3 regions of the Vibrio sp. QJM3NY_15 genome follow, and region 3 is predicted to be linked to each of the others. Evidence: riboswitches for the same ligand, from Rfam matches in the RefSeq annotation. Region 3 holds a riboswitch; each other region holds the start of a gene.
The links. Region 3 has a riboswitch for thiamine pyrophosphate ahead of thiC (phosphomethylpyrimidine synthase ThiC). Riboswitches for the same ligand answer to the same signal wherever they lie in the genome.
Positions count from the first base shown of each region.

Region 1: linked by a shared signal. The riboswitch ahead of thiB (thiamine ABC transporter substrate binding subunit) and the one ahead of thiC (phosphomethylpyrimidine synthase ThiC) in region 3 are both predicted to bind thiamine pyrophosphate.
Region 2: linked by a shared signal. The riboswitch ahead of thiD (bifunctional hydroxymethylpyrimidine kinase/phosphomethylpyrimidine kinase) and the one ahead of thiC (phosphomethylpyrimidine synthase ThiC) in region 3 are both predicted to bind thiamine pyrophosphate.

Region 1 covers NZ_CM173517.1:3,238,801-3,249,168, reverse strand. The annotation lists gene tamB (autotransporter assembly complex protein TamB) at 1-1,522, shown strand, start outside; gene AC3CKG_RS14555 (gamma-glutamylcyclotransferase family protein) at 1,597-1,956, shown strand; gene fbp (class 1 fructose-bisphosphatase) at 2,060-3,070, opposite strand; gene mpl (UDP-N-acetylmuramate:L-alanyl-gamma-D-glutamyl-meso-diaminopimelate ligase) at 3,341-4,702, shown strand; gene AC3CKG_RS14540 (flavin prenyltransferase UbiX) at 4,736-5,359, shown strand; TPP riboswitch at 5,403-5,522, shown strand; gene thiB (thiamine ABC transporter substrate binding subunit) at 5,576-6,568, shown strand; gene thiP (thiamine/thiamine pyrophosphate ABC transporter permease ThiP) at 6,655-8,268, shown strand; gene thiQ (thiamine ABC transporter ATP-binding protein) at 8,268-8,972, shown strand; gene yjgA (ribosome biogenesis factor YjgA) at 9,082-9,606, opposite strand; gene pmbA (metalloprotease PmbA) at 9,725-10,368, shown strand, end outside.
Region 2 covers NZ_CM173518.1:1,295,484-1,305,851, reverse strand. The annotation lists gene AC3CKG_RS22135 (methyl-accepting chemotaxis protein) at 1-1,790, shown strand, start outside; gene thiM (hydroxyethylthiazole kinase) at 1,928-2,713, opposite strand; gene tenA (thiaminase II) at 2,742-3,422, opposite strand; gene AC3CKG_RS22120 (ABC transporter substrate-binding protein) at 3,431-4,387, opposite strand; gene AC3CKG_RS22115 (ABC transporter permease) at 4,507-5,322, opposite strand; gene AC3CKG_RS22110 (ABC transporter ATP-binding protein) at 5,315-6,073, opposite strand; gene thiD (bifunctional hydroxymethylpyrimidine kinase/phosphomethylpyrimidine kinase) at 6,063-6,956, opposite strand; TPP riboswitch at 7,053-7,164, opposite strand; gene AC3CKG_RS22100 (DMT family transporter) at 7,263-8,180, opposite strand; gene AC3CKG_RS22095 (helix-turn-helix domain-containing protein) at 8,254-8,994, opposite strand; gene AC3CKG_RS22090 (DUF2999 family protein) at 9,239-9,490, opposite strand; gene AC3CKG_RS22085 (YdcF family protein) at 9,621-10,368, opposite strand, start outside.
Region 3 covers NZ_CM173517.1:3,564,172-3,574,539, forward strand. The annotation lists gene AC3CKG_RS16075 (aminopeptidase P family protein) at 106-1,896, shown strand; gene thiH (2-iminoacetate synthase ThiH) at 2,048-3,175, opposite strand; gene AC3CKG_RS16085 (thiazole synthase) at 3,183-3,947, opposite strand; gene thiS (sulfur carrier protein ThiS) at 3,950-4,159, opposite strand; gene AC3CKG_RS16095 (HesA/MoeB/ThiF family protein) at 4,156-4,938, opposite strand; gene AC3CKG_RS16100 (thiamine phosphate synthase) at 4,931-6,220, opposite strand; gene thiC (phosphomethylpyrimidine synthase ThiC) at 6,220-8,169, opposite strand; TPP riboswitch at 8,299-8,397, opposite strand; gene crcB (fluoride efflux transporter CrcB) at 8,460-8,843, opposite strand; gene AC3CKG_RS16115 (multicopper oxidase family protein) at 8,944-10,326, opposite strand.

The DNA of each region.
Region 1 (10,368 bases), 330 kb from region 3:
GGGCTTAGTGAACGCGACCGCTCATGCTAAGTGGTCGGAACAAGGTGAACCTGAGGTGACGGTTAGCGTCGATATGCCGAAAGGTCAGGTTGTTCAGCAAGTTGGTGAGCCAATCACACTAGGTTGGGAAAGTGTTGCATTGAATGCCCAACTGAAAGATAACAAACTGGATGCCGATTTTAAGTTGGATGTTTCCGACAATGGCGACTTGTCTGGCACGGTGTCGCTACCGGATATCCTCGCTGAAGACAAAATGGTTGATGCGGCAATTAAGCTGACAACGTTCCATCTGGATTTCTTGCAGCCGATTCTTGGTGAATATAGCCTATTGAAGGCGGATCTTGAGAGTGATTTAAAAGTAAAAGGCTCTTTGATGCATCCTCAAGTCTTTGGCCAATTCTCTGTTGATGGTATTCAAGTCAAAGGCGATGTCACGCCAGTCGATATTAAAGATGGCCGTATTGACCTCGACTTTGACGGCTACAGCGCGAAGTTAGATGCCAATGTTGAAACACCGGATGGTCACCTTGATATCGAAGGCTCTGGGGGTTGGCAGGACCTTCAAGCATGGCACTCTAATGTCAGAGTGTTTGCCGACGAGTTGATGGTTGTTATCCCGCCTATGGTTAAAGTGAAGGTTGTTCCCGACATGACCATTGATGTCACGCCAGAGCTTGCGAAAATAACCGGTGACATTGCATTACCATGGGGACGTATTGTTGTTGAAGACTTGCCACCATCAGCGGTTGGTGTGTCCTCTGATCAAGTTATCTTGAATAAAGATCTTGAGCCAGAAAATGAAGATACGATTCCGTTCAATGTGATGACCAATATTAACATCTCCATTGGGGATGACTTTAAATTGTCAGCATTCGGTCTTGAAGGCGACTTGGTTGGTAAGCTCAATGTGGCTCAAAAAGACCAAGGTCCATTCATTACCGGTGAAGTGAACATCGTCGATGGTACTTACCAATCATTCGGACAAGACCTGTTGATCGAAGAAGGTAAGATTCTTATGAATGGTCCGCCGGACCAACCATACGTAGCAATCAATGCGATACGTAACCCAGATAATACTCAGGACGATGTGACTGCAGGTATTCGAGTGACAGGCCCTGCGACAGAGCCGACCATTGAGATTTATTCTGACCCAGCGATGCCTCAAGCGAATGCGCTGTCTTATATATTGCGTGGCCAAGATATCGACGGCGAGTCGAGCGGTTCGATGACAACCACCTTAATTGGCTTGAGCTTGGCGAAGAGCGGTAAAGTTGTCGGCGAAATCGGTGAAGCGTTTGGTGTGCAAGATTTACAACTGGATACCGCAGGTTCTGGTGATGACTCACAAGTAACGGTAAGTGGCTACATTCTGCCTGGCTTACAGGTGAAATATGGCGTGGGTATCTTCAACTCGTTAGGTGAATTTACTGTTCGTTATCGATTGATGCAGGATCTCTATGTTGAAGCCGTATCGGGCCTAGACAGTGCTGTGGACCTTCTTTATCAATTTGAGTTCGAATAAAGCAATTTGAGAGCGAGTCGATAATGTTTCAGCCATTCATCTAAGTACAAGTATGAAGGGCTTGTGGAGGGTTTATGCAGCATCTTGTGTTCGTTTATGGCACGTTGAGACAAGGCCAATACAATCACCACTATTTGCAGAGTTGTGAGTTGTTGGGGCGCTTTGATACACCAGAGTCGTTTGCCCTTTTTGATTTAGGTGCCTATCCGGCGATGATTTTTGGAAAGAAAAGTGTCGCTGGCGAGGTCTATATCATTAACGACGAAATTTTGGAGTCGCTCGATCGGCTAGAAGATGTTCCTGTTGAGTATCGTCGCGAGCAAATAGAGACTATATTTGGATTAGCATGGGTATATTTGTATCAGCTTGATCTAACAGCTAATAAAGAAATACTTTCGGGTGACTGGTGTAAGCGGAACAATAGTTTTAGTTGATGAATACATCACAGAGTCGATACTCGATAACCGAATAAACAAAAAGCCAGCATGTGAATGCTGGCTTTTTTAATGACGTTATTTTGAGAAATAAACGAGAGGATTAGTCTTGGTTAAGTTCAAGAAACTCTTCTACTTTGCGAACCATGTCTGTTGAGCCAACAAAGAAAGGTACACGTTGGTGTAACTCTGTTGGTTTGATATCCATGATACGTTGAACACCGTCTGAAGCGATACCACCAGCCTGTTCCATAAGGAAAGCAATTGGGTTGCACTCATAAAGCAAACGCAACTTACCTTGAGGGTGGCTTTGTGTACTTGGGTATAAGTAGATGCCGCCTTTTAGCAGGTTACGGTGGAAATCTGATACTAGAGAACCAATGTAACGAGAAGTATAAGGGCGGTTGTCACTCGGTTCATCTTCTTGGCAGTACTTGATGTACTTTTTAACACCCGTTGGGAAGCGGAAGTAGTTACCTTCGTTGATCGAGTAGATCTTGCCTTCATCAGGGATCATCATGTTTTCATGAGATAGACAGAAGGTACCCAGTGATGGGTCATAGGTGAAACCATTTACACCAGCACCTGTTGTGTAAACAAGCATGGTTGAAGAACCGTAAATTACGTAACCCGCGGCAACTTGCTTGTGCCCAGGTTGTAGGAAATCTTCTTGTGTTGGCGGAGTACCAATCGGTGATACTCGACGGTAGATAGAGAAGATTGTACCAACCGATACATTCACATCGATGTTTGAAGAACCATCAAGTGGATCCATCAGCACGACGTATTTTGCGTTTTTGTTGAGCTCTTTATTGAAGGCAACGGCTTCGTCTTCTTCTTCACTCGCAACACCACAAACTTGGTCTCGGGCTTCAAGTGCAGCTTTAAACTTGTCGTTCGCGTATAGGTCTAGCTTTTGTTGCTCTTCACCTTGAACGTTGTCTGTACCAACAGCGCCAGTAATGTCGACAAGACCTGCTTTGTTAATTTCGCGGTTAACAATTTTCGCAGCAAGACGAATTGATGACAAAAGGGATGATAGATCACCGCTTGCATGGGGGAAATCATTTTGTTTTGCAACAATGAATTCACCAAGGGTGCGCATCTCAGACATGTTATTTCCTTAAACTTCTCTGAATATTAGGGGGGATTTGAGCACTGTAGAATTAGCCTCTTATATGGGCTTTATTCATCTAGACGCTTACCTAAATTCTAAAGGTTAGATCTTTTTAATGGTAATGAACTAAGCGACACAGATCTCACTTACTATGTCGACTAAATTTGTTTTGCATTGTGGCTCGCTTTTAATCGCCATTTAATGATAATGAGTGCAAGTAGTTTGATTTAGACATGGCTCATTTAGCCAAGCGTTTGGAAGCAATATATGCATATTCATATCTTAGGAATTTGTGGCACCTTCATGGGTGGTGCTGCGGTATTGGCTCGTCAATTAGGTCACAAGGTTACTGGTAGTGACGCGAATGTTTATCCTCCAATGAGTACCTTGTTGGAGTCTCAGGGGATTGAGATTATTGAAGGGTTCGACCCGAGCCAATTAGAACCAAGACCTGACTTAGTAGTCATTGGCAATGCGATGAGCCGTGGTAACCCGTGTGTTGAGTATGTATTGGATAACAACCTTAGATACACTTCAGGGCCGCAGTGGTTGCAAGAGTTCTTGTTGCATGACCGTTGGGTTCTGGCGGTATCGGGAACGCATGGCAAGACAACAACATCGAGCATGCTGGCTTGGATCCTTGAAGACTGCGGTTATGCACCGGGCTTTCTTGTCGGCGGTGTGCTGGGTAATTTTGGTATCTCTGCTCGTCTTGGTGAAAGCATGTTCTTTGTGGTTGAAGCCGACGAATACGACAGTGCTTTTTTTGATAAGCGGTCTAAGTTTGTTCATTACCACCCAAGAACGTTAGTGATGAATAATCTCGAATTTGATCATGCGGATATCTTTGACGATCTTGAAGCGATCAAGCGACAGTTCCATCATTTGGTTCGCACTGTGCCAAGTAATGGTCGTATTTTCTCACCGAAGCAAGATACCGCGATCCAAGATGTGTTATCTCGTGGCTGCTGGAGTGAAACTGAGTCGAGTGGTGAACTCGGTGATTGGGATGCCAAGAAACTGGTTAAAGACGGCTCTAAATTTGAGGTGTACCTCCAAGGCGAATGTGTTGGAACCGTAGACTGGGATTTGGTTGGCGATCATAACGTCAACAATGCTTTGATGGCGATTGCGGCGGCAAGGCATGTGGGTGTCACCCCCGATTTAGGGTGCGAATCACTGGCGACGTTCATTAATACCAAGCGTCGCTTAGAGTTTAAAGGCGAAGTGGCAGGTGTTTCTGTCTATGACGATTTTGCTCATCACCCTACAGCGATTGAACTTACGCTGGGTGGCTTACGTAATAAGGTCGACACAAAGAAAATCATTGCCGTTTTAGAGCCTCGTTCTGCCACCATGAAGCGTGGTGTGCACAAAGAAACCTTGGCTGATTCGCTCAAGCAGGCGGATTCTACCTACTTATTCCAACCGGATAACATTGATTGGTCTGTACAAGACGTGGCCGATGCGTGCCATCAACCCGCACACGTGAGTGATGACATGGACGTATTCGTTGCTAAAATTGTCTCAGAGGCACAAGCGGGCGACCAAATCTTGGTAATGAGTAACGGTGGCTTTGGTGGTATTCACCAGAAACTGTTGGATGCGTTGGCACTCAGGGCTAACTGATCCAAGACCCTATAATTTGAAGTAATTGAGAACATGACAAAACACGATAAAGCTATAACCCTCGCTTTCACAGGCGCATCTGGTGCGCCTTACGGACTGCGTTTACTTGAATGCCTATTGGCGGCAGATTATCAGGTCTATTTGCTGATATCGTCGGCAGCGCGAGTGGTGTTGGCGACTGAGCATGAACTTAAGTTACCTGCTGGGCCAGATGCTGCGAAACAAGCTTTGGTTAAGCATTTAGGTTGCGACCCAGAAAAGCTGGTGGTGTGTGGCAAAGATGACTGGTTCTCACCGGTTGCCTCTGGTTCTGCAGCACCGAAGCAGATGGTGGTGTGTCCATGTTCTGCGGGAAGCTTAGCTTCAATTGCTCATGGTCTATCAGATAACCTGATTGAGCGAGCTGCTGATGTGGTTATGAAAGAGCGAGGCCAGCTGCTGTTGGTGGTTCGTGAGACGCCATTTTCTACGCTGCATCTAGAGAACATGCACAAACTCTCGACCATGGGCGTAACGATCATGCCTGCGGCTCCGGGTTTTTATCACCAACCTAAGTCGATCGAAGATCTGGTCGATTTTATGGTGGCGCGTATTTTGGATCATCTTGGTATTGAGCAAGGTTTAGTGCCACGTTGGGGTTACGATCAACGTAATTGATCCAAACTTGATAGCTTATTGTTAAAATTCGAATTACAATTCTGAACACTCATCGGGGAGCTAACCATTCAAATAATGAATGCGAGCTGAGATCAAGCAAGTGCTTGGGACCCGTAAACCTGAACCAGATAATGCTGGCGTAGGAATTGAGTTAGGAACAACTTCTACCGTTCTCCTCCCTCAAACCTGTGCCGCTCAGACCATGGAGAGCGTCCAGTGAAATTCACATTAACAACCCTTGCTGTTACTACAGCCATCTCTTTTTCTGCCGTTGCTGCAGACAATACTCTAACTGTATATACCTATGATTCTTTTGCTGCGGATTGGGGCCCTCGTCCTGTCGTTGAAAAAGCATTTGAAGAAAAGTGTGGCTGTGATGTGAATTTTGTCGCGCTAGAAGATGGCGTGTCTATTCTTAACCGCTTGCGTCTTGAAGGTGGTAACAGCAAAGCAGACATCGTGTTAGGCCTAGATAACAATCTAATGGCTGAGGCGAAAGCGACGGGCTTATTAGCTGAGCACAGTGTTGATACGTCATCAGTGACACTTCCTAACGGTTGGAACGACAGCACCTTTGTTCCTTATGATTTTGGTTACTTTGCGTTTATCTATAACAAAGAGAAATTAGCAAACCCGCCTAAGAGTTTGAAAGAATTGGTTGAGCAGCGTGATGACCTCAAGGTTATCTATCAAGATCCACGTACATCAACACCAGGCCAAGGCATGATGCTATGGATGAAGTCGGTTTACGGTGATGAAGCGACAGCCGCGTGGAAGAAGCTCGCTCAGAAAACGGTTACTGTGACTAAAGGTTGGTCTGAAGCTTACTCTATGTTCTTAGAAGGCGAGTCGGATTTAGTGTTGTCTTACACGACTTCTCCGGCTTACCACATCATTGCAGAAAGTGATTCTAAGTACGCAGCAGCAAGCTTTGAAGAAGGTCATTACACTCAAGTTGAAGTGGCAGCTAAGGTCAAAGGCAGCAAGAACGAGAAACTTGCTGATGAGTTTATGGCGTTTATTCTAAGTGACGAGTTCCAATCAGCGATGCCAACGGGCAACTGGATGTACCCAGTGACTGACATCGAACTACCAAAAGGGTTCGAACAGTTAACGGTACCGCAGAAAGCTCTGAGCTTTACGCCTGAAGAAATTGCCGCTAAGCGCAAGCCTTGGATTCGTGAATGGCAGAGTGCACTTACTTTTTAACTTACTATTAAAAAAATGAGCGTCCTGTAATTAAAAGGCTTATTCGTGATGTTTGGAATGAGCCATTTACGGTAAATAATTTATTTATGATAAAGAAAACACCTAAGGTCGGGATCTGGGTTGCGATACTCATTACCGCCTTCGTGGTTTCAGCAGTTGGGGCATTGCTTAGCAATGCCCCTTCTCTTGATATCAGCCAAGTATGGTCAGATCCTTACTATTGGCATGTAACGAAATTCAGTTTTTATCAAGCGATACTCTCAACTGTGCTGAGTGTTGGCTTTGCTATACCCGTTGCTCACGCTCTGTGTCGCAGGCAATTTTTTGGACGAGCTTTGTTGTTAAGACTGTTCGCGTCGACTTTGGTTCTGCCTGTGTTAGTCGGTGTCTTTGGCTTGCTCGCGATTTATGGGAATAGTGGTTGGTTAGCTAAATTTTTGGCTAACTTCGACATTGAATTACCATTCTCGATTTATGGCTTGAATGGCATTTTGCTGGCGCATGTCTTCTTTAATCTGCCTTATGCTAGCCGTTTACTTTTACAAGCTTTGGATACCGTGCCTGCCGAGCAACACAAGCTGTGTGCGCATTTGGGGATGAGCCATTGGAATAAATTCAAATGGGTTGAATGGCCGCGTTTAAGGCAGCAATTACCACATGTTTGTGGTTTAGTTTTCATGTTGTGCTTTACCAGCTTTGCGACAGTGATGGCTCTTGGTGGCGGCCCGAAATCGACCACTATTGAACTAGCCATCTATCAAGCGATTAAATTCGACTTTGACTTACAGGCTGGTGCGTTACTCGCAATATGGCAAATGCTACTGTGTGGTGTGTTAGCGGTGAGTATTCAGCGCCTGTCTAAGCCTATCTCCGTGACAGCCAGCCAGCTGTCGGAAGAGAAATATTTGGTTAAGGACAGCTGGTGGTCAAAGGCTTGGGATAGCTTTTGGATCATCGTAGTCTCAATGCTGGTATTGCCGCCATTAGCCATGGTTATCTTTAGTGGTATTAATTCACAAGCATTGACGGTACTCAGCAGTGAACCGTTTTGGGCGGCGTTAATGACCTCAGTTCGTGTCGCTTCTTTGGCCAGTGTTATCGCCGTTTTTATTGGTATTGCGATACTGCTTACCAGTCGTGCGTGGCGTTTGCAGAATAAGAATTTTCGAGCCGATAAAATCGAACTGATTGGCACTATTATCTTAGTGACGCCGGGTCTAGTCATCAGTACTGGTCTTTTCTTATTGCTGCGTTCATTTACCGATGTGTTCAGCTTGGCTTTCTTTATTGTGATTGCAGTAAACAGTTTGATGGCGCTGCCTTACGTGATTAAAACCTTGGCTCAACCTATGTTGCACCTGTCTCAGCAGTATCAATATGTGTGCGCGAGCTTAGGGATGACCGGCTTTACCCGATTCAGACTCGTGGAATGGCGGGCATTACGTAAACCTATGGCGCACGCATTCTCGATTAGCTTCATGCTTGCAATGGGAGACTTAAGTGCGATTGCCTTGTTTGGCAGTCATGATTTTAGAACACTACCTTTGTATCTGTTCCAATTGCTAGGCAGCTATCAGATGGAAGCCGCCGCCGTTGTTTCGGTCAGTCTGCTGTTATTGAGTGTCAGCAGTTTTAGTCTGATTGAATTTTTATTTACACGAAACTCAAAGCTAGATGCTAAAGGGTTAAGGAACCGATGATGTTAGTGATGAAAGATGTGGACTACCACTATCACCGAGAGTTGTTTAGTTTTGATTTTCAAGCAGAGCAGGGCGACATTGTTGCACTGATGGGGCCTAGTGGGGCGGGTAAATCAACACTGCTGGCACTGGTTGCTGGTTTTATTGAGCCGACATCGGGTGAGATCTCGGTAGCAGGGCAATCTTTGATAGGTAAAGAGGCGCACCAACGCCCATTAGCTATGTTGTTCCAAGAGCATAACTTGTTTGCCCATCTCACCGTGCGTGAAAATATTGGTTTGGGGCTGCACCCAGGGTTAAAGCTTACGGCAACCCAAAAGCTTGAAGTTGAGCAAGCAGCCGCACAAGTTGGGGTCGCGGAGTATTTGGATAGATTGCCGGAGCATTTATCGGGCGGTCAACGTCAGCGTGTAGCGCTAGCTCGATGCTTCGTACAGCCACATGACATTTGGCTGCTTGATGAGCCCTTTTCGGCGCTTGATCCTTTGCTTCGTGAAGAGATGCTGAGCTTAGTGAAGCGATTAGCAGCAGAGCGAAACATTACTGTTTTGATGGTGACACACCACTTAGGTGATGCGCGCAGTATCGCGAACAAGTTTGTGTTTGTGGCCCTGGGTAAGGTTTTAGTCGAAGACTCGATAGATGCACTAACTGTCGATCACCCACAAGGCGAATTGAGTTCCTTTGTTCGAGCCGGAGAATAACGACTGACTCCTGATATTGAATACTTCTTAATATTGAGAGCGTCGAATACAAAAAGACCTAGCATGTGCTAGGTCTTTTACTATCTTTCTGAGTAAAGGGAGACGAAGATTAATCGCCTAGCTTTAGCTCTTTTAAGATTTGGAAGATTTCACGAGAAGACTTAGCAGGTTTATTTGCCGCTTTCTCTTTGTTAGCTTGACGAGCTAGCTGACGAAGACGCTGACGGTCTGTTTCAGGGTACATATCCATCACGTCTGAAATGGCAGCATCGCCTTCAGCAACAACGCGGTCACGCAGTTGCTCTAGTTTGTGCAGTTCAACTGTTGCTTGAGAGTGTTTGTTGCGAATCTTATCTAAAGCCGCTTGAATCGGCTCTGGATCTACATTACGCATTACTTTACCAATGTATTGAAGCTGACGGCGCTTTGCTTCATTTTTAAAGCGCTGTGCATCTTTAATCGCTAAAGCCAGATCTTCAGACAAAGGAAACTTATCAAGAATAGAAGGCTTTAGTTCAACAAGCTCTTCTCCCAGCTTTTGCAGGGCGTCCATGTCCGTTTTCATTTCAGTCTTACTTACCCAGATGATTTCTTCTTCTGGTTCCCATGGGGCTTTTTGGTTTTTGCGAGCCATCTTTTCTGCCTATGTCACTATCTCAAACGAATATATTGCCTATTTTAGCAAGAATCTTGGGGAGAAAGCGAAATTCTTGTTATCCTACGTAATATTGACCTAAAAAATTAGAATAGATATGGATGTAAAACAGCAAGTCGCCCAGCAAAGAGTTGAGCTAGAAGCCGCAGTAGCTAAAGCGTTGGATATGGCATCAGTGAGTGCAGACGCAGCTGAGGTCGCTATTACTAAGTCAACGGGTTTAAGTGTTTCAACACGTATGTGTGAAGTGGAAAACGTTGAATTTAATAGTGATGGTGCTCTAGGCATTACTGTTTATCGCGGCCAGAAGAAAGGCAGCGCATCTACATCTGATCTGAGCGAGAAGGCGATTGCTCAAACCGTCGCAGCCGCGCTTGATATTGCTCAATACACTTCTGAAGACCCGTTTGCAGGTCCAGCACCTAAAGAATATATGGTGAAAGAAATTCCTGATTTGGATCTTTTTCACCCTGACGAGCCGAACCCTGACTATGCCGCTGAGATTGCGATTGCTGCCGAAAGACAAGCGCTCGCGTACAGCGACAAGATCAAACAAAGTGATGGCGCAAGCTACGACAGCCATTATGGCGTTAAGGTTTATGGTAATAGTCACGGTCTACTAGCCAGCTTCGCATCAAGCCGTCATAGCACAAGCTGTTGTGTGATTGGTGAAGGTGCTAATGGCGAAATGGAACGTGATTACAGCTACACCGTTGCACGTCACCGTGATGAGCTTTGGAC
Region 2 (10,368 bases), on a different replicon from region 3:
CAGGCAACATTCAAGTGCACTTTCTTCAGATGCGTTTAGCCTCTGAACGTTACTTAGAGTCATTGGATGAGCAATACGAAACGAATTATCAATCAAGCAAACTCGCGATTGATGAACTGCTGAACAACTTAATCCAAACCACCACCAAAACCGATAGCCTAGCTAGCCTGCAATTAGTGCAAGACAGCGTGGCGGCATTTGACACGGCTTATGGCTCAATGAAACAGAGCCAGCTGCTCATCGACCAATTGGTGAATGTCGAGATGGTCAAACGAGAAACCAACGCCCTCAAAGCCGCTCAGAGCTTGTTGTATGAGTCGTACAACAACAACGATCCAAACGCGAGCTTATACGCGGGTATGTTGATGGAGAACTTCCTCGCAGCCAAGATCACTGTACTGAGTTACTCAAACAACAACGACCTAAAAACCTATGAAGCGGGTAAAGATATCTTTGAATACGCGTTGCCAGGTATTGAAGGCGACATTGAGTCTCTTAAATCATCCCCTTACCAAAGCGAGTTGATCGAAGACTTCTCAAACCAACGTGAAGCGTATGCAAAAGGCTTTGAGCAAGTTCATCAGCAGATGATTGAAAACACTCAAAGAACTGCAACGCTTGCCTCGATTGGTGACAGCTTGGCTATCGCAGTAGCGGATGCTCAAAGTATTCTAGAGCAACAGAAACAAGCATTAACGCCAGAACTGCAAGCCAGTGAAAAACGTTCAGTTCAAATCATCTTCTTGCTAACGGGTGTGGCTTTGGTGATTGGCATGACGAGCGCTGTGTTGGTGACTCGTTCTATTACCAAAGGCATCGCACAGGTTAAACAGATCACCAATGAGCTTTCTCAAGGCAACTTAAATGTTGAGGTGAACATTGAGAGCAAGAACGAGATTGGCGAACTGCTGACCAACATGGAGATCACCATTGAATCTCTGCGCGATATTGTTGGTCAAGTGAACCGCTCTAGCGTGCGTATTGGTGAGATGTCGGAGTCACTCAATCAAGTGACCAATAACAGCTCGACCAACGCGACACAGCTGAACAATGAAATGATCAATATCTCTTCTGCCGTTGATCAATTGGCTTCCAGCACATCAGAAATTGCTTCAAGTGCTAACCACGCCTCTCAAGTTGCAAATCAAGCGACCGAAAATGTGGCGATGGGCCTCAAAGAAGTCGATAAAACACTGCATGAAATTGGCAGCGCCGATGAAAGCATGCAGGTGAGTAGCCAGAAAGTGACTGACCTACACAAAGAGTCGATGAACATTGGCGCTATTCTTGAAGTAATCAAAGGCGTATCTGAGCAAACCAACCTATTGGCATTGAATGCCGCTATTGAAGCTGCTCGTGCGGGTGAACAAGGTCGCGGATTTGCGGTAGTTGCGGATGAAGTGAGAACGCTCGCTAAGCGTACCCAAGATTCTGCAAGCCAGATTGACGAACTCATCACCTCACTGCAACGTGGCGCTAAAGATGCGTTAGAGTCGATCAAAGAGAGCCACAGCACGGTTTCAGATGCTTCAACTCAGGCACAGCAAGCTTCTCAGAACTTACATGTGATCAACCAACACATTCAAGATCTGAACCAAGCGAATAGCCAGATAGCAGTGTCCGTCGATGAACAAGATTGCCTAACAAAATCTCTAGGTGAAAACGCGCAAGGTGCCAATACCATCGCGCAGAGCAACCAAGAGTCTGTCAGCAGCATTTCTGGCGCAGCGAGCGACTTAACCGAAGTTGCTCATCACTTAGAGAGCCAAGTGAATCGATTTAGAACCTAACGAAACCAATTGCTCATATAACGAGATAACTAACACGACGACGAGTTAATACGGTTTTGAAGCAATAATAGAAAAGCCCTCAACACATATGTGTTGAGGGCTTTTTAATAAGCTAGGAATACAGATCTAGATTGAATCTACTGAATCTTCAAACGTTGAATCAGTGTATCTTCATCTAGCTGATACAGCTCATCAAGTAAATTCATTTGCAAGCTACCTGGGCCGCGTGAGCTCTCAGCCGCGATTTCACCAACCACACCCAATACCGCCGCCGCAGCCAAACCACTTTCCTCACCAACAGCAGCAAATGCGCCCGTCAATGCCGTTAAGGTACAGCCCATGCCGGTGACATACGGCATCATTGGATGACCATTGTTTAACGTCACAACACTGTCTTTGGTGACAACGTAATCCGTCTCACCAGAAATCACCACATTCGCACCGTATTCAGCCACTAAGCATTGCGCTGCGCCTAATGCTGCATCACTGCTATCTAGCGCATCAACACCTTTGCTTTGCGCTTGCTCGCCCGCTAACGCGATAATCTCAGACGCGTTACCACGAATGATCAACTTGTCAGCTAAGCGTGCGATTTCACGAGACGTCTCGGTACGCAGCGTACTAGCACCGCAACCCACAGGGTCAAGAACCACAACCTTGTTGTTTACATTCGCTTGTTCAACAGCAAAACGCATTCTTGGCGTCCACACACTGTCGAGCGTGCCGATGTTGATCACCAAAGCGCCAGAGAAAGACATCATCTCTGCCAACTCTTGCTGTGAGTGCGCCATGATAGGCGAAGCGCCAATCGCCAATAACGCGTTGGCCGTGTTGTTCATCACGACATAGTTGGTGATGTTCACAACCAGTGGTTTTTGCTCTCTTACTGCGCGCAGCGATTGGATGATTTGTTCAGTTAGCATAGATAAATCCTTATTCGTGAAAGTCGCTCTAAGCCGCTGTTGAGTCATTAAGTGCATTCAGACCTTGCTGCCAAAAAGCCACTTCCATACGTGTTGCGGTTTTGAAGATATGAACGATGTTCTGACCGCGCTCGCTGCTGATATCAATTTCAGCAAGCAGTTGATTGAAGTATTCCGCGCCCGTTGCTACGCCAGACTGGAACTCTTCACCGCCGTAAAGCTGCAGCCAGCTTGCGTATGGGTTGCCTTCCAAAACAGTATCACTGCTTTCTAACAGTGCTTTACCAATCACGGCATAACCAATTGAACACGGAGCCAATGCCGCATATAAGTCGACAAGATCACCCGTCATCCCCGCATCTAGAACATAGCGTGTGTAGGCAACAGTGCCGAAATCTTCAGGTTCGTTTTCTAAGTCAGACTCGGTTAAACCCCATTGACCACAGTAAGTCACATGGTGAGAGATTTCAGAATCTAGCAGCGCATGAACACTTGGCAGTGCACGACGCATATCAGCCAAGGTTTTAGCCTTGTAAATTGCCAATGCATAAGCGCGAGCATACTGCTTCAAAAACAGAAAATCTTGCTTCAGGTAATGCAAAAAACACGGCTGAGCAAGGGTGCCGTTTGCCAGCGTTTTAACAAAATCATGCTCGGTGTAGTCTTGCCAATCTTGCTGACAGGCTTGGATTAAGTCTTGGTATTTCATGATATTCCTTAGTCAAAAGTCGGTACGTAATCAGCGGCTTTTGGTAGTGATTTGATAATGCCTTTGTCGAACATAAACTGTGCGTAATCGTCGTAGCGCTTCATATCCACTGCAGAAGGGCGAAGTGCAAAACGAGTCAGCGTGTCGTTCCATGCGCGTTGGTTAAGTTCGTTGTTCAACGTATCTGGTGAGTACGCCACAAATTCGCTCCATGACTCTTGTGGGTGGTTCACAATGTAAGTGGTTGCTTGCTCAAGTGCTTTGTTGAACGCTTTGATTGCTTCGTCGTCGTGTTTCTTTGCGTTCGCAACAAAGATAAGCTCGTCGTAAGCGGGTACGCCGTGCTCTTCTGGGAAGAATGCTTTCGCTTTAAAACCTTCAAGGGCTAACTGGTTGGTTTCGAAGTTACGTAAGCCACCCCAGATTGCATCTACCTTGCCTGATGCCAATGAAGATGAAAGTGCCCAACCGACATTGATGGTTTGCACGTCTGTAAACGCAACATTTTCTTGAGCTAGCATGGTGCCGATGGTTGCTTCTTCGTTACCCGCAATCGCAATACCGATCTTTTTGCCTTTCAGATCCGCTAGTGAATCGTTCTTGCCATTATCTAAAACCATCAACGTATTCAGTGGCGTTGCGATAAGAGTAGATGCACGAACGAGAGGCAAACCTGCCGCTACATCCATGGTTAAACTTGGTTGGTAAGTTACCGCTAAATCGACTTTACCGGCAGCAACCAATTTTGCTGGTGTGCTTGGGTCAGCTGGCTCTTGGATTTCCACCTCTAGGCCTTGGTCAGCAAAGTAGCCACGCTCTTGAGCAATCACAATTGGGCCGTGGTTAGGGTTCACAAACCAATCCAACATCAATGTCAGTTTCTTTTGTTCAGAATCCGCCAATGCATGACCTGAAACTAGCGAAGCAAGCAGTGCCACTGCACCTACCAATTTGGTATTTTTCATAGTTAACCTTTCCTTTTGAATATTATTATTGTGTGTATCGATCTAATTTTTAACTAGGTTTGTTTAGATAAATAGCCTTGAGCGAAGCTTTATTAAACAAAGAGTTATCGAGCTAACCATCACTGGTTCTCCCAAGGGATAGCTTTTTTGAGTAATTTGTCTGTGATGAAGTAGAGCGAGATGGACAGCACCGCCAAGATGAATAAGGCCGCAAACATCTCATCGATAATCATGCGTGCGTTAGCTTGCAGCATTAGGTAACCCAGCCCTTCACTCGAACCCACCCACTCGCCGACGACTGCGCCAATTGGAGCAATAACCACAGCGACACGAATGCCAGACGCCAAAGTTGGCAGCGCAGCAGGCAGTTGGATATAACGGAGCAATTGCCATTTCGAGGCACCCATGGTCTTAGCAAGATCAAGATAACCCGTCGGAGTATTTCGCAGACCGTCGTAACAACAAGTGGTCACGGGGAAGAAGATAATGATCGCCGCCATGACGACCTTTGACGCGATGCCATAACCCAGCCACAACATCAACACTGGTGCGATCGCAAACACAGGGATGGCTTGGCTAGCAATTAAGATAGGCAACAACCAACGTTTCAGCGGCTCGAACATCAACATCTGTAGGGCGAAAAACAGCCCCATGGATAAACCGAGCAATAGACCAAGTAAGATCTCCTGCGCAGTCACCCAAGTGTGTTTGAGTAGCACATCGTAACGTTCAGTAAGTTTTAAAAAGACTTCTGCAGGCGCAGGCAGAATGAAGCTAGGCATCTCAAAGATAACCACCACCATTTGCCATAAACCAAGAATCACAGCACTGCTGATAACCAAGCGCATGACGGGATTCATCTGACGAGGATGTGTTGTGCTAGCTTGCGCGTTAGTTGAACGAGTCACAGCTTCACTTCGCGTTAGATCATTCATAATCACGCTCCAACTGATCTAAGATCGCTTGTTGTAACTCAGCACATTCACCGTCTAACACTCTTGGTGTCGCTGTATTAGGCACAGACAGTGACTGTGCACTCGCCGGTGTGCCTTGCAACACATACAAGTTATCTGCCAAACGCACCGCTTCTTGTGGATCATGAGTAATCAACACAACGGTTTTATCTCTTAACAATTCACACGCTAAACTTTGCAGCTTGTGTCTTGTTACCGCATCCAGCGCAGAGAAAGGCTCATCCATCAGCACCACTGGCTTGTCTTGCATTAAGGTGCGAGCCAAAGCAACACGCTGACGCATACCGCCAGACAATTGATCCGGCATCGCATTCGCATAATCGACCAAGCCAACCGCAGCGAGCAACTCTAGTGCTTGATTGGTTTGCTGTGCTTTATCAGAAGCTGGATTTTGAAAGCGATGACTCAGGCATACATTGTCGATAACCGACAGCCATGGCAGTAACAAATCCTGCTGCGCCATGTAAGCGATGCGATCCGTTAAAGGCAGTTCATCAGAGGTTACCAATGTGCCCTGCCACTCCACCTTGTCGTCCAACAAGCCTGCCAGATAACGCAATACCGTGGTTTTCCCGCAGCCACTTCTACCCAACAATACCGTCCACTTACCTGCGTTTAAGCTAAGCGACAATCCCGATAAGGTTGCGTGCTCGCTGTCGTTATAACGTAAGGAGGCATTGCTGAGTTGAACGCCAACCGTATTAACGGACATTGCCGTGTCCAGCGAAGAAGTGATTTACAGGGCCATGACCTTGACCTACTTGAAGTTCGTCAGCATGGGCAATCGCGCGCGAAATGTATTGTTTGCCTAGGTCAACTGCCTCTGAAAGCGTGTTGCCTTGAGCCAAGAAAGAAGCAATGGCAGAAGAGAGCGTACAGCCCGTGCCATGGGTGTTTCTGGTAGGAAAGCGCTTCGCGCTAATCAAAGCAGATGTGGTTGGCAGAATCAGTAAGTCGTTACTGTTCTCATCCTTCTCTAAGTGACCGCCTTTTAGCAGGACAGCTTTAGCACCTAGTGCGCGTAAGTCTTCAATCATGCCCTGCATTTCGGCTTCGCTTTCAGGTACCGCTTTGCCTGTAAGTGCAGCGCCTTCTGGCAAGTTAGGGGTGATGATGTCTGCCAGCGGAATTAATTCTTGTTTCAGCGTCGTAATTGCTGAGTTTTCTAACAGCAGATCACCACTTGTCGCGACCATGACAGGGTCAATCACTAAGTGTTTAGGTTGGTACTTCTTAATTTTGTCTGCAACGACTTTGATGATTTGCGAATCCGCCAACATGCCGACTTTTACTGCCACAATATTGAGATCAGTAAAAACCGCATCTAACTGGCTAGCGACATGGTCGAGTGGAATAGGAAAAATTGCTGACACGCCTTGCGTGTTCTGGGAAGTGATAGCGGTAATCACAGAACAAGCAAAACTACCGGTAGCAGACATGGCTTTAATATCAGCTTGGATACCGGCACCGCCGCCACTGTCAGAACCCGCGATGGTTAAAACAATCGGAGTATTCGTGCGAATCGTGTCTTCAGCAGAGTGCTGCTGTGTTGAGGATTTTGGAGTTGAGGCTTTTGAAATAGAACTGTGTGTCATTGTCGCTCCTACTATCTTACAAGACGTAGGAGAACGAACACTGATCGAAGGAGAAGTCGCATTAGGCTCATGAAAGCTTTCATGGGTGCAGACGTAGATCGAGTGCTTATAGTTCCCTACGCCAGTGTTAACTGAATCAGGTTCAACGGGTCTCGATTAACGATCTCAGCAAACACCAAATAAGGTATGTGCCCCCCGACTATTGATAGCGATAGTAACAGCACTCTCACAACTGAGATACTGATTTTATTCAATTATAAGAATTACACATGAAAAAATTTCAATTAGGCAAAACAAAACAAATACTTATAACGTTCCTTTAGATGGCTTCGACTGTATAAACAAGCACAGCACAATCAGAGACATACCTAACCAGCCTGTAAAAGGAATCAGCTCACCGACAACACAAACGGCAAGCACCGCTGCGACTACTGGTTCAAACAAGGTCAGCAGATTGGCACTGCTCGCAGTGACGTGACGTAAACCAAAACTGAACGCGATATAACCCAAGCATTGTGGAATCAGCGTAAGATAACTGATGACTAATACGTTGGTCTGTGAGGAAAACAGGTTATCACCAGTAAACCAGAGCGTTGGCAGCAACAGCATCGCACCGAGGCCAAAAATACTGCCCATCGCCGCTTGTGACTTAATCCCTTTATCGATCAGTGCTTTGGTCGCCCAAGAATAAATGGCGTAACACAACCCAGCGACCAGACCTAAGCCAATACCTAACAGCTTGAGATCATCACCGGATTCATTCGCCGATGAAGATTCTGAAAACACCAACAGCCCAATACCTACCACACCAATCGCAAAGCTAGTAAGCCAACGTTTGTTGATATTATTCTTTTTGCTAATCAGACACTCTAATAGTGCCGAAAAGAAAGGTGCGGTAGCAATCGAAACCACGGTACCAATCGCCACACCTGATAATTTCATTGAGGAATAGAAAGCTAAAGGATAGACCGCCAAAGCCAAAGCGCTCACTGCCAACAGCTTCTTGTTCTGCAAAAGTTTGTCGAAAGCGAATAGGATTTTTCGATACGCCAAGCCCGCTTGCATTAGGCCACCGACCCCCATAGAGAAAGCACCAATCGCTAATGGGCTGAGATCAGGCGCAAAACTTGCGGCGGTGCCTGTCGTGCCCCATAAAATAGAAGCAAACAAGATGGCCAAAGTGCCCGTTTGGAATTCGTTAACGCGATTGATGGCAAGATTCATATCTATTATCCAATTTTCAGTTGTGAAATAGATAATAGTGAAGATTGATATAAGTTAGTTTGCTAAAAGGACGCTATTGTTGTTTCGAAAGACTGTCTTTCATTGAGCCTAGAAACGTCCTTGGGGACATCCCAAAGTGCTGAGAGAAGCGACGACTGAAAGCAGACACATCACTATAGCCCACATTTTCAGCAATCAATTGAACCGGTAAATCGGTATGAGTTAACAAGGCTTGAGCTTTCTCCATACGATATCGAGTGATGTATTTAAGCGCACTGATATCCAAGCACTCTTTGAAGCGTTTTTTGAATTGAGTAGAACTCAAACAGGCCGTTTCTGCAAGTTGTGGAATAGAGAGAGGTTGGGCGTAATTATCCGCTATCAGCCTTTGTACCGCACGGATTCTTGGGTCGATGCTCTTGCTGACTTGTTGTTGCTCTAACAGCAATGAAAACACATCCAAAACTGATGACTCAATGCCACTATCGACCTGATATTCCAGCTGCTTTTCAACAAACAGCAAGAAGCTCATTAAAGGTGGCGTGATCGTGAAAACCGAGAGCTCATGCTCTAACAAGTGCTGCGGCAACTCTGCCATATCTGCGACAATAAACCGCGCTGCTTCATCCGCCTTAAACGCATGCGCTGTGGTTACCGGAATCACCACACATTCGCCCACGGCCACTTTGCCAACATACCCCACCATTTCGATATTAATACTGCCTTGGATCGGCAATACCAATTGATGATGGTCCTCATGAGCATGGGTATTAAATTGCTTGGTGTAAGATCGAATGCTTAAGCTAGATTTCATGATCAACGCCTGAGTAGATCGGTTTAGAACGAGTTAAAACACGAAAGTACATGATTTGAACAAGTGAGTCACATCGGGTTGGCATTTGTTAGTACCCTAACCCATTCTAATGGCGATCAAAAAAGCCGCTCAAGCATCAATCACAATGCTCAAACGGCTTTTTATTAGAGTCTAATTAGCGCTGCCAAGAACCGTTAGCCAAACCGGCTATCGCTCATGAGCTCAATCGCTAGATCACACTCACTTATTTTTGAAGTTGCTCTTTAGCGGCTTCAACCTTAGAAAAATCTAGGCCAAGCTCTTCAACTGCTTCTTTGATTAGCGCAGGGTTTTGCATTACCTGACCCATCAGCATTTGAAGCTTATCTTGTGGTAAACCAAGTTGGCTGATTGTCGCCATTGCTGCAAGAGGGTTCTCGGTCAACGTTTTGAATATCTCGCTGATCTGCTCGTCGCTAATATTGTTCTCTTTCAACATCGCTAAAATCGGGTTCATTTTTTTGCCTTTGAAACACTAAATTAAGTAGGAGCACAGCATACCATCTAGCTGTGCTCGATTGTACTAGCAAGTGAAGCTTTGGTTTAACACGAACTGTGCTTTTCCCAAACGCAAATAATGCTTGGGCTTAGCGAGACTCTAGTGGGTAAGAGCGGTAGCTCCACATACCATACGTTCTCAGTGCGTCACGGTAGATGCCTAGAAGCTCACCACTGCTCGCTTTCTTAAGATCTTCTAGCGGCTTATCCGGGTAAGAGACCGTATCGAAGGTAATGCCCTGAGGGCCAGTTTGCCAGCTCGCAATTTCAAACAGAGTTTGACCACGACGAACATGGCTTGCTGAGCTGATAATGGTCGCATGTTTAATATCATGACGAGCAAGCGCATAGCTACTGAACAAGGCATTGCCTACCGTGCTGGTCGCGTAGTTCTCTTCAATGATGCGGTCTTTGCTTACCCCTTTTGAGATAAGCCAATCCGCCATTAGCTTGCCTTCTGTCTTATGGTTCTTTGGCACGCCGCCGGTTAAGACGATCATCGCGTCTGGGTTAGCTTTCGACATTGCTAGTGTTGTTTCAAGACGTTCAATCAAGATTTCATGCATAGAGCCATCAGGGTTAAGCGCGTAACCCAAAGTAACGATAGCACCGTGGTCGCTCAACAGTCCCTTATCCGCAGACTCTTTAAGAGGTGTTTCTAACACGCGGTCGACCGTTGCAAAAATACGTTTGATGTCTTCTGCTTTGCCTTTATTCAGGCTTTCCAGTTTCTCCATGTGCTTGTTGGATTCACTTTCATTGCCTTCAAATCGCTGCCAAACCGCTAGATACGCATGAAGGTCGACATCGTCTGGCGCAACCGTCAGTGCTTGTTCA
Region 3 (10,368 bases):
TGCAGCAAACGAACAAAAGCGCTAGCTTATTGACCTAATAAGTCCCCTCGCATGTACATCGACTGTGAGTGTTAACAAGGACCCTAACAATAAGGATAAACACAGATGCACAATATCACTGCTGAACGCGTTGCTGCGGTTCGAGCTTGGCTTGAAACAAACAACGTAGATGCCGTTATCATTCCACATGAAGACGAATATCTAGGTGAATACGTTCCCGCTCATAACGAGCGACTTCACTGGTTAACAGGTTTTACCGGCTCTGCAGGTGCCGCTGTTATCACTCGTGATACTGCTGCTATTTTTGTTGATGGTCGCTACACCGTTCAGGTTCGTAAGCAGGTACCAGCAGAGTTATTTGAGTATCGCCACCTTATTGAAGAACCGGCTTTAGATTGGATCATCAATTCATTGCCACAAGGCAGTAAGGTTGCATTCGACCCACGCATGCACACCGCCGCTTGGTTGAAAGGCGCACAAGTAAAACTAACGGAGAAAGTTGAGCTAACAACGTTATCAGCAAACCCGATTGATAAGCTTTGGTCTGACCGTCCTGAGCCTGTTGTATCTGATGTTCGCCTAATGGCAACAGATGCCGTTGGTCAATCAAGTGAAAGCAAACGTGCGGAGATTGCTGGCTTACTAAAAGCAAAAGGTGCGGACGCCGCTATCCTTACCGAGCTTGACTCAATCTGTTGGTTGCTTAACATTCGTGGTTTAGACGTATCTCGCCTACCTGTTGTACTGTCTAATGCAATCATTCACGCTGATGAAAGCGTCGATTTCTTCCTAGACCCAGCACGCATCCCAGCAGGCTTTGAAGCACACGTTGGTAATGGTATTCGCGTTTCTCACCCATCAGAGCTTGAAGCGCGCCTTCAATCTTTAACAGGCAAAAATGTATCTGTCGATTCAGGTACCAGTAATGCTTGGTACACGTTGGTTCTACAAAATGCTGGTGCTCATATCATTGAAGCAGCAGACCCATGCTTAATGCCAAAAGCTGCTAAGAACGCAACTGAAATTGCGGGCATGAAAGCGTGTCACATTCGAGATGGCGTGGCGATGGCGAAATTCCTGTCTTGGATTGATGCAGAAGTCGCACAAGGTAACCTACACAACGAAGCGGTATTAGCTGACAAAGTACAATCGTTCCGTGAGCAAGACCCAACGCTGATGGACTTAAGTTTTGACACAATTTCAGCAGCAGGTGGCAACGCTGCAATGTGTCACTACAACCACGAGAACCAACCTGAACCTGGTCAGCTAGAACTGAATACTTTGTACCTAGTCGATTCAGGCGGTCAGTACTTAGATGGCACAACCGACATCACTCGTACTATCGCGATTGGCCAGCCAAGCGACGAAATGATCCAGCAGTTCACATTAGCGCTTAAAGGCCACATTGGCATTGCACGTGCGCGTTTCCCACAAGGCACTCGTGGTTTCCAACTGGATATCCTAGCGCGTCAACATCTTTGGGCAGAAGGCTTCGATTACGATCATGGTACTGGTCACGGTGTTGGTCACTTCCTAAGTGTTCATGAAGGTCCGCAAAGCATCTCTAAGAAGCTTATCGACGTACCTCTTGTTGAAGGCATGGTGTTATCAAACGAGCCGGGTTACTACCGTGCTGATGAGTTTGGTATCCGCATCGAAAACCTAGAACTGGTTGTTGAACTGCCAACTCAAGGTGATTTCTCAGTACTAACGTTTGAGTCGCTAACACGTTGCCCTATCGATAAGCGCAACATCAATGTTGATTTGCTAACACGACCTGAATTGGCGTGGCTGAACGACTACCATCAGAAGGTATGGAACGATGTTAGCCCATTAGTTGAAGGTGATACATTGGAATGGTTACGCCAATCGACAACTCCATTGGCTCACGCTTAATGCTTCGCTAAACGCTTAACTGACCCAAAACGAGCTTGCTCGGTTAATAAGTTAAATAGCAAATAGCAAAACGGCTACCCAAAGGTAGCCGTTTTTATTTGCCTGTATCATTACATCGATGTTTCACGTGGAACATCGAGCAATATGTTGCTTAACCAGAATAGGCACTGTGCCAGTCTCGCCACACTGGATCGAAACCTCGCTGACGAATCATTGACTCGACATCAGCAGCAGTTCTCTCGTCACTGATCTCAAACTGCTCAAGTTCTTCTTCACCGGAAGCATAACCACCAGGCTGGGTTTTAGAAGCCGCCGACATACTCGTGATACCCAATGGCAACACATTGTCGCGGAAGGTTGCAGACTCACGAGTAGATAGAGATAGCTCGACTTCAGGATTCAAGAGTCGATATGCGCAGATAAGCTGAACCAACTGTTTATCGTTCATGACTGATTTAGGCTGTAATCCTCCACTAGAGTCTCCACCCTCACACGGGCGAAGACGCGGGAATGAAATTGAATAGCGAGTCTGCCAATAAGTGCGCTCTAGGTAATCTAAGTGAGCAGCAACAAAAAAGCAGTCGGTTCGCCAATCTTCCAAACCTATCAAGGCACCAATACCTATCTTATCAATTCCCGCCTTTGCCAAGCGATCGGGGGTTTCAAGACGATATTCAAAATCCATTTTATTGCCACGTAGATGATGCTCAGCATAGGTCCTTGGCTGATAAGTCTCTTGGTAAACCATCACCGCATCTAAACCGAGCGTTTTAAGTTCTGCGTAATCTTGTTGATCAAGCGGCTGCACTTCCATTGCAAGGTAGTTGAATTGCTTTTTGATATTCGGCAACACCTGTCGAAAGTAATTCATCCCGACCTTAGTTTCGTGTTCACCGGTGACCAACAAAACGCTATCGAACTTCATCTTTTTGATAGCCGCACTTTCGGCATCAATCTCATCCAAAGTAAGCGTGCGGCGCTTGATACGGTTCTCCATTGAAAAACCACAATACGTACATGCGTTAGCGCACAGGTTAGACAGGTACAAAGGAATATAAAGCGACATCGTATTGCCAAATCGCTTACGAGTTAGCGCCAACGATTGTTGTGCCATCTGCTCTAAGTAAGGTTCTGCCGCCGGAGAGATCAGAGCCTTAAAGTCTTCTAAGTCGCGTTTGGGTTTACTCAGAGCACGTTCAACATCCGCTGCCGTTTTACTGAAGATAGACATACCAATGTCATCCCAGTTGAGCTGTTTAAATTGATCAACAAACGTCATAGCAATACTACTCGTCTAGGAATGAAGTTAACGGGCTCGAAGCAACCGCGTGAGATACTTTTCCTGCAAGTCCAGCAAGGTAAGCCATTCGACCCGCCTCAACCGCCAGCTTAAAAGCAATCGCCATCTCAACAGGCTGTTGAGATGCAGCTATAGCCGTATTCACTAACACAGCGTCTGCGCCCATTTCCATTGCACGAGCAGCATGAGATGGCGCACCAATCCCCGCATCAACAATCACAGGGACATTCGCTTGGTCGATAATGATCTCTAAGAAATCTGCAGACGCAATACCCTTATTTGAACCAATCGGCGCACCTAACGGCATAACCGCAGCACAACCCACCTCTTCCAAGCGCTTACACAATACTGGGTCGGCATGGCAGTAAGGCAACACAACAAAGCCATCTTTAACCAGTTGCTCAGCGGCTTTAAGCGTTTCAATTGGGTCTGGCATCAAGTACTTTGGATCTGGGTGAATTTCCAGTTTGAGCCAATTTGTGCCTAGCGCTTCACGAGCCAAATGCGCAGCAAAGATGGCGTCTTTTGCATTCTTAGCACCTGATGTATTCGGTAGTAAGTTCACGCCAGCATCAATGATGGGTTGTAAAATGTCGTCTTGCTCAGAGCGAATATCAACCCTCTTCAACGCCATGGTTGCCAGTTGAGAACCGGAAGCTTCGATAGCACTCGCCATCAAGTACTTATTGGCGAACTTACCCGTTCCAGTGAAGAGTCGAGATTGAAACGTTTTATCTGCGATAGTTAGCATGGTTAGCCTCCTGCAATGGCTTGGAAAAGAGAAATAGCGTCGCCTTCATTAACGACCGTTTGTTGCCACTGACTACGCGGGACAACCGCATTATTGATTGCAAATACACAACCTAGATCAGGTAATGATAGAGCTTGGATAATGTCCGCTAGAGACGAAGAGTACGCTACCTGTTCTGGTTGCTCGTTTATCGAGATCGTTATATGGCTCATTGGATTTCTTCTTCTAAATGCTTAACTACAGACGCACTGCACACAGGACATTCACTATCTTGAGTGACCATAAGGTTTTGCCAATTCATCGTCTGGCCATCGAACAGTTTAAGTTGGTGTGTTGCGACCTGAAACTCACCACGAGTTAGACGTTGAATAGCAGCCAAAGCTTGAAGGTTACCTATGGTGCCAACAACTGGGCCTATGATGCCGCTATCGCTACAACGCGTCGTTTGTGGATGCTGTTTGAACGGGAACAAGCAGTGATAGCACCCTTTCTGATTCTGATAATCAAATACAATAAACTGGCCTTTCCAGCCAATTGCAGAACCAGAAATCAAAGGAGTCTTCGTGCTGAAACATGCTTGGTTAACCTGCTGGCGTGACTCGAAGTTGTCAGTACAATCCAACACTAAGTCAGCTAGCATCACTTCAAGCTCAAGCTGACTTTCACTCATTCGTTGATTGATGGTTCTTACTTGGCTGCGACCATTGAGCTCACTCAGTTGTTGCTTCAACGCTTCAACCTTAAGCGAACCTAACTGAATTTCCCTGAACGCGACCTGTCGTTGCAGGTTCGATGAATCGACACAATCATCATCAACCAGCACGATCTTTCCAACACCAGAAGCAGCTAGATAAAGAGCCGCGGCATTACCTAAGCCACCACAACCAATCAACAACACATGACTATTTAGTAAGTTGCGTTGCCCTTGCTCACCCACTTCAGGTAACGCAATTTGTCGTTGATAACGAATGAATTCAAAGTCACTAAGCATAGCTAGGCTCCTGCATAACCTCTTCCTTAAGAGTTGGAGATTTAGGTGCCATCAGTTTTTCGAAAAATTCGATCACTTTCTGTGGGTCTTCCGCCAATGTAATCGCACGTACCACCGCCAAGCTCGATACCCCACACTCCCACACCTGCTCAGCTGTCGATTGGTCAATACCGCCAATAGCAACCGTCGGATAACCGATGAGTTGTTCTGTGTATGGGATAGTATCAATCAGCTGTTGGTACAGAGATAAACGAACTAAACCCTGAGGTTTCGATGGCATCTGTTTAGTTGTTGTTGGGAAGATATGCCCTAGCGCAATGTAGCTTGGGTTGATTTGAACAATGCGTAGCAACTCGTAATAGCCATGAGTCGAGAGACCGATCTTAATACCTGCTTGGCTCAACTGTGAGAGATTTGATTCTTCAATATCCTCTTGCCCCAAATGAACACCAAACGCGTCATGCTTGAGTGCAAGCTGCCAATAATCATTGATAAAAACCTGAGCGTTATGCTCTCGACCAAGCTCGATTGATCGAGCAACTTGTTGTTCTAAGTCCGCTTGCTGAGGGTTTTTAATACGTAGTTGAACAGTGTTAATTCCAAGCTTGAGCAACCTTTCGATCCACTCAACATCATCAACCACAGGATATAGCCCTAGGCTACTCTTGCTCAATTCAGGGAACGAAAGTGATGTTCCTTGGTGCGCCCAACCAACACTAATATCCAGTCGCTCATCTTCCAAAACTGGAATTGGAAAGTTTTGGTAATGTGCTGGCCATGTTCCACGTGAAACATTGGACGATGCGCGAGCTAAAACCAATGCGTCCTCTAATGGGAATTCCAGAGCCAACAAAGTAAGTAACCAAGCAAAGTGGCCGCGATTATCTAATTCCTGATGAGCTGTAGTGTCACTCTTGATAGCACGATTAGCATCCCGGTGTGACCAGATATCCAGTACAGTTGAATCATCTGAGACACCGACATAGATGGTATTCGGAGTTTGTATAAAGGCATCACAAACGTCAGTTAGCGCGACTGAATTACTGTAATCAACAACATGGTTCAGTTCCGCCAACTGACACTTCGCCAATGAATCAACATCATGAGCGAAGCCAATAGATAACGCATGCTGAGTGTCAACGATAGAGAAGTATTGAGTTGGGCTTACACCCAACTCAACTGCATCGATTGCCAAGCCTTGTCGCTTAGCAACCAATAGACAGTTCTGCACCTCTCCCGTTAACTCAATATTTTGAGATGGGATGAGTATCTTCACTGTCATTATTCCTCTAATTGAGCTTCTTTTGCAGCTACTGCAGGGTGGTAAAGTTCAGAGCCAGTATCACGGAACTCTTGTGATTTCTGACGCATCCCTTCCAACGGGTTATCTAGCATCTTAATCTCGATAGCCTGATCCGCGGCTACTTGTTCGGTATCTTTCGCATACTCTCTGACTTCCTGAGAGATCTTCATCGAGCAGAATTTAGGTCCACACATTGAGCAGAAGTGAGCAACCTTACCGGATTCTTGTGGCAGAGTTTCATCATGGAAAGAACGTGCTGTTTCAGGGTCTAAAGCTAGATTAAATTGGTCTTCCCAACGGAATTCAAAACGTGCTTTAGATAATGCATTATCTCGGATTTGTGCGCCCGGGTGCCCTTTCGCAAGGTCAGCAGCGTGTGCAGCAAGCTTGTATGTAATCAGGCCGGTCTTCACATCTTCTTTATTTGGTAGACCTAAATGCTCTTTAGGCGTGACATAACAGAGCATCGCACAGCCGTACCAACCAATCATGGCCGCGCCAATACCAGAGGTAATATGGTCGTAACCAGGGGCAATATCTGTCGTCAATGGGCCTAAAGTATAGAAAGGCGCTTCATGGCAGTGTTCTAACTGCTCATCCATGTTCTCTTTGATTAGGTGCATTGGCACATGTCCTGGGCCTTCAATGATCACCTGCACGTCGTATTCCCAAGCTACCTTAGTCAACTCACCTAAAGTACGTAACTCCGAGAATTGAGCCTCATCATTAGCATCTGCAATAGAACCCGGGCGTAGGCCATCACCCAATGACAGGGCAACATCGTACTTCGCACAGATCTCGCAGATCTCGCGGAAGTGAGTATAAAGGAAGCTCTCTTGGTGATGTGCAAGACACCATTTCGCGATAATAGATCCACCACGAGAGACAATACCTGTCAAACGTTTAGCCGTCATCGGAACGTAGCGAAGCAACAAACCTGCGTGGATAGTGAAGTAATCAACACCCTGCTCTGCTTGTTCAATCAAGGTATCGCGCATCACTTCCCAATTAAGGTCTTCCGCAACGCCATTCACTTTTTCAAGGGCTTGATACATAGGAACCGTACCAATTGGTACAGGGCTATTACGTAAAATCCATTCGCGAGTCTCGTGGATATTACGGCCAGTGGAAAGGTCCATTACGGTGTCGCCGCCCCAACGAGTTGACCATACTAGCTTCTCAACTTCTTCTTCAATCGAAGAGCTTACTGAAGAGTTACCAATATTAGCGTTCACCTTCACTAAGAAGTTTCGACCAATAATCATCGGTTCTGATTCTGGGTGGTTGATGTTTGAAGGGATGATAGCTCGACCTTCAGCAACCTCTTTACGCACAAACTCAGGAGTAATTTCTTTCGGCAGGTTTGCGCCAAAGTTATGACCAGGATGTTGGTGGTTCAACTGCTCATCAGCAAACTTCTGACGTCCCATGTTCTCACGTATAGCAATGTACTCCATCTCAGGAGTGATAATCCCCTGACGAGCATAGTGCAGCTGAGTAACACATTGATTGCCAGTCGCGCGACGAATTCTAGGTAGGTTGCCGTAACGAAGGTCGTCTAGAGTTTCATCTTCTAAACGTTCTTTAGTGTAAACAGAGCTTACATCGTCTAACAGTTCCGTATCACCACGCTCATCAATCCATTGCTCACGCAACTTAGGAAGGCCGCTATACAGGTCTATTTGATGTGTGGGGTCAGTGTAAACACCTGAGGTATCGTAAACTTGAATGGGTACATTAGGTTCGAATACAGGCTCTTTTTTGGTACCACCGACAAGGCTATCAGCGAGTGATATTTCTCGTACAGGGACTTGAATATCTTCTCGAGATCCTTGGATGTAAGCTTTTTTTGAATTTGGATAAGGTTGTACGGATAAAGAATCGATGAAATTCTTCGCTTCCAGTCTTGCTTGTTTACGACTCGACATAGCATTTTTCCTTGGCTTTTAGCCATTATTTATAGGGATAAAAATGCTTGACGGATTAGATGCTACAAGAGGGATCACGGTAAGAAATACAGTTGTGATCTGGAGATAGATCTCTAGAAGGATTCTAGTTAGATATCTACTCTTGTTCCCTTCGCAGGTATTAGCCTGATCAGGTTCAACGGATCCCGAGTTAACGGTCTCAGCCATATGGCACTCCGACAAGTTCGATCGAGTATATAAAAACGGCTTAGATAAACCAAGCCGAGTTGTTAACAAATCGTAAGAAAGTTTTAAGACTTTATCAAAAGTTGGAAGCCGATCCATGCTGCTGAGATGCTGAGAACCACGTTGAGTAACACATTGAGTCCCATCTTAAAGAAAGCACCCTGCTGCATAAGAAGCACGTTATCCATCGAAAATGTAGAAAATGTAGTCAGTGCTCCAAGGAAGCCAAGACCGATAATTTGTCTCCATGGTTCTGTCGCAACCATCTCATTCTCAAACGCTGCGATGAGTAAGCCCATAATTAAAGAGCCAATCACGTTAACAGTTAGCGTACCATAAGGAAAACCACGCCCTAGCATCACCACACATAACTCTGAAATCAAATAGCGCGAACAAGCACCAAATGCGCCACCAATGGCAATAAAACCTAAAATAGATAACTGACCCATGAATCCTCCCAAACAATAATCCCTATATTCTAGCTTTAACGCCGATAAAAGCGAGGGTAGAAACTAAGAATGCATGCGCAAATATTAAACGTTACAGGTGTCACTTAACTTCGATATATCCCATTAAACCCGTTTTCATGTGTTCTATAACATGACAGTGATACATCCAACGTCCTGGGTTGTCCGCAACAAATGCGGCTTTCGCTCGACCGTTTTTTCCAAGTAGCACGGTATCGGTGTGGAAAGGTTCTTCAATTTTTTTACCATCACGTTCCAATACAGTGAATGTATGACCATGAATATGAATCGGGTGATGATATTGAGTGACGTTCTTAAGATCGAATATGTAAGTCTTACCTAGATCTAAAGTCGCCAACGGCTCAGGGATATTGTCTTTGCTCATCCCCTCCCACGCTCGTTTATTAGTAAGCCAAAATTTAGGCATCGATTTACCATCTTTAGATACAGGTGAAACTGCACCCTCCCACTCGAACACGAAATCGATCTCTTCAGCATTAGCAAGATCTAGGTTAGGTACTGGATTCAATGGTAATAATGGCAACACTCGCTCTTGAGTAAATGCTGAATCTACGACTTCAAATTCACACAAAGAAAATGGGAAACGCCCCTTCATTTGGAGAACGTTAATTCGCTCACCAGCTTTAGGAGCGATCAGTCCGATATCAACACGCATACCCGGACCAATTTTATGTTGAGTCAGTTTATAAGGCGTTTTCACAGGGTTACCATCAATGGCAATCACCCATGCATCAGCCCCTTCGATAGCGATAGGATAAGTGATCGTATTATCGACATTGGCAATCCGCAGTCGAGTCGTTGCGTGCTGCTTTAATTGGTATACGGGTTCATGAACTCCATTAACACTACTCCACTCACCAGGAGTGCCCATACGAGCACTGAGTCGTGGAATCATTAAGTCTTTCCATTGACCTTGCTTGTCGATATGCCAATGTTTAAGCATCAATGCGTGTTCTTCGTCAAATTGCACGGGAGTGCTTTCTTCTACGATAATAAGACCAACCAACCCCATCCCAAGTTGTTTAACGCTATTCATATGTGGGTGATACCAAAATGTGCCGGCATCTGGCGGCGTAAACTCATAAATGAATGTTTCACCTGGCATGATTGGTGGCTGACTTAAAAAGGGAACTCCATCCATTTCGATAGGAATTCTTAAGCCATGCCAATGAATAGTCGTCGGCTCTGATAGCTTATTCGTAAAACGAATTGTGACCTTTTCACCCTGTCGACATCGAATCGTCGGAGCTGGAATCTGTCCATTAAAGGCTAAAACATTGGTATCAAATCCCGCGACTAACTCAGCCATTGAAGGTTCAGCAGTTAAGTCATAGACATACTTACCTTGCCCACCAACAGACTGCTTCATAGAACAAGCGGGCAAAACAGTTAGTGCGGATATAGCGAGAGATGATTGAATAAACTTACGACGGGAAATATCCATATTTGTTGCCTTTTAGTAATAACGACCAAAATGTAACAAAAT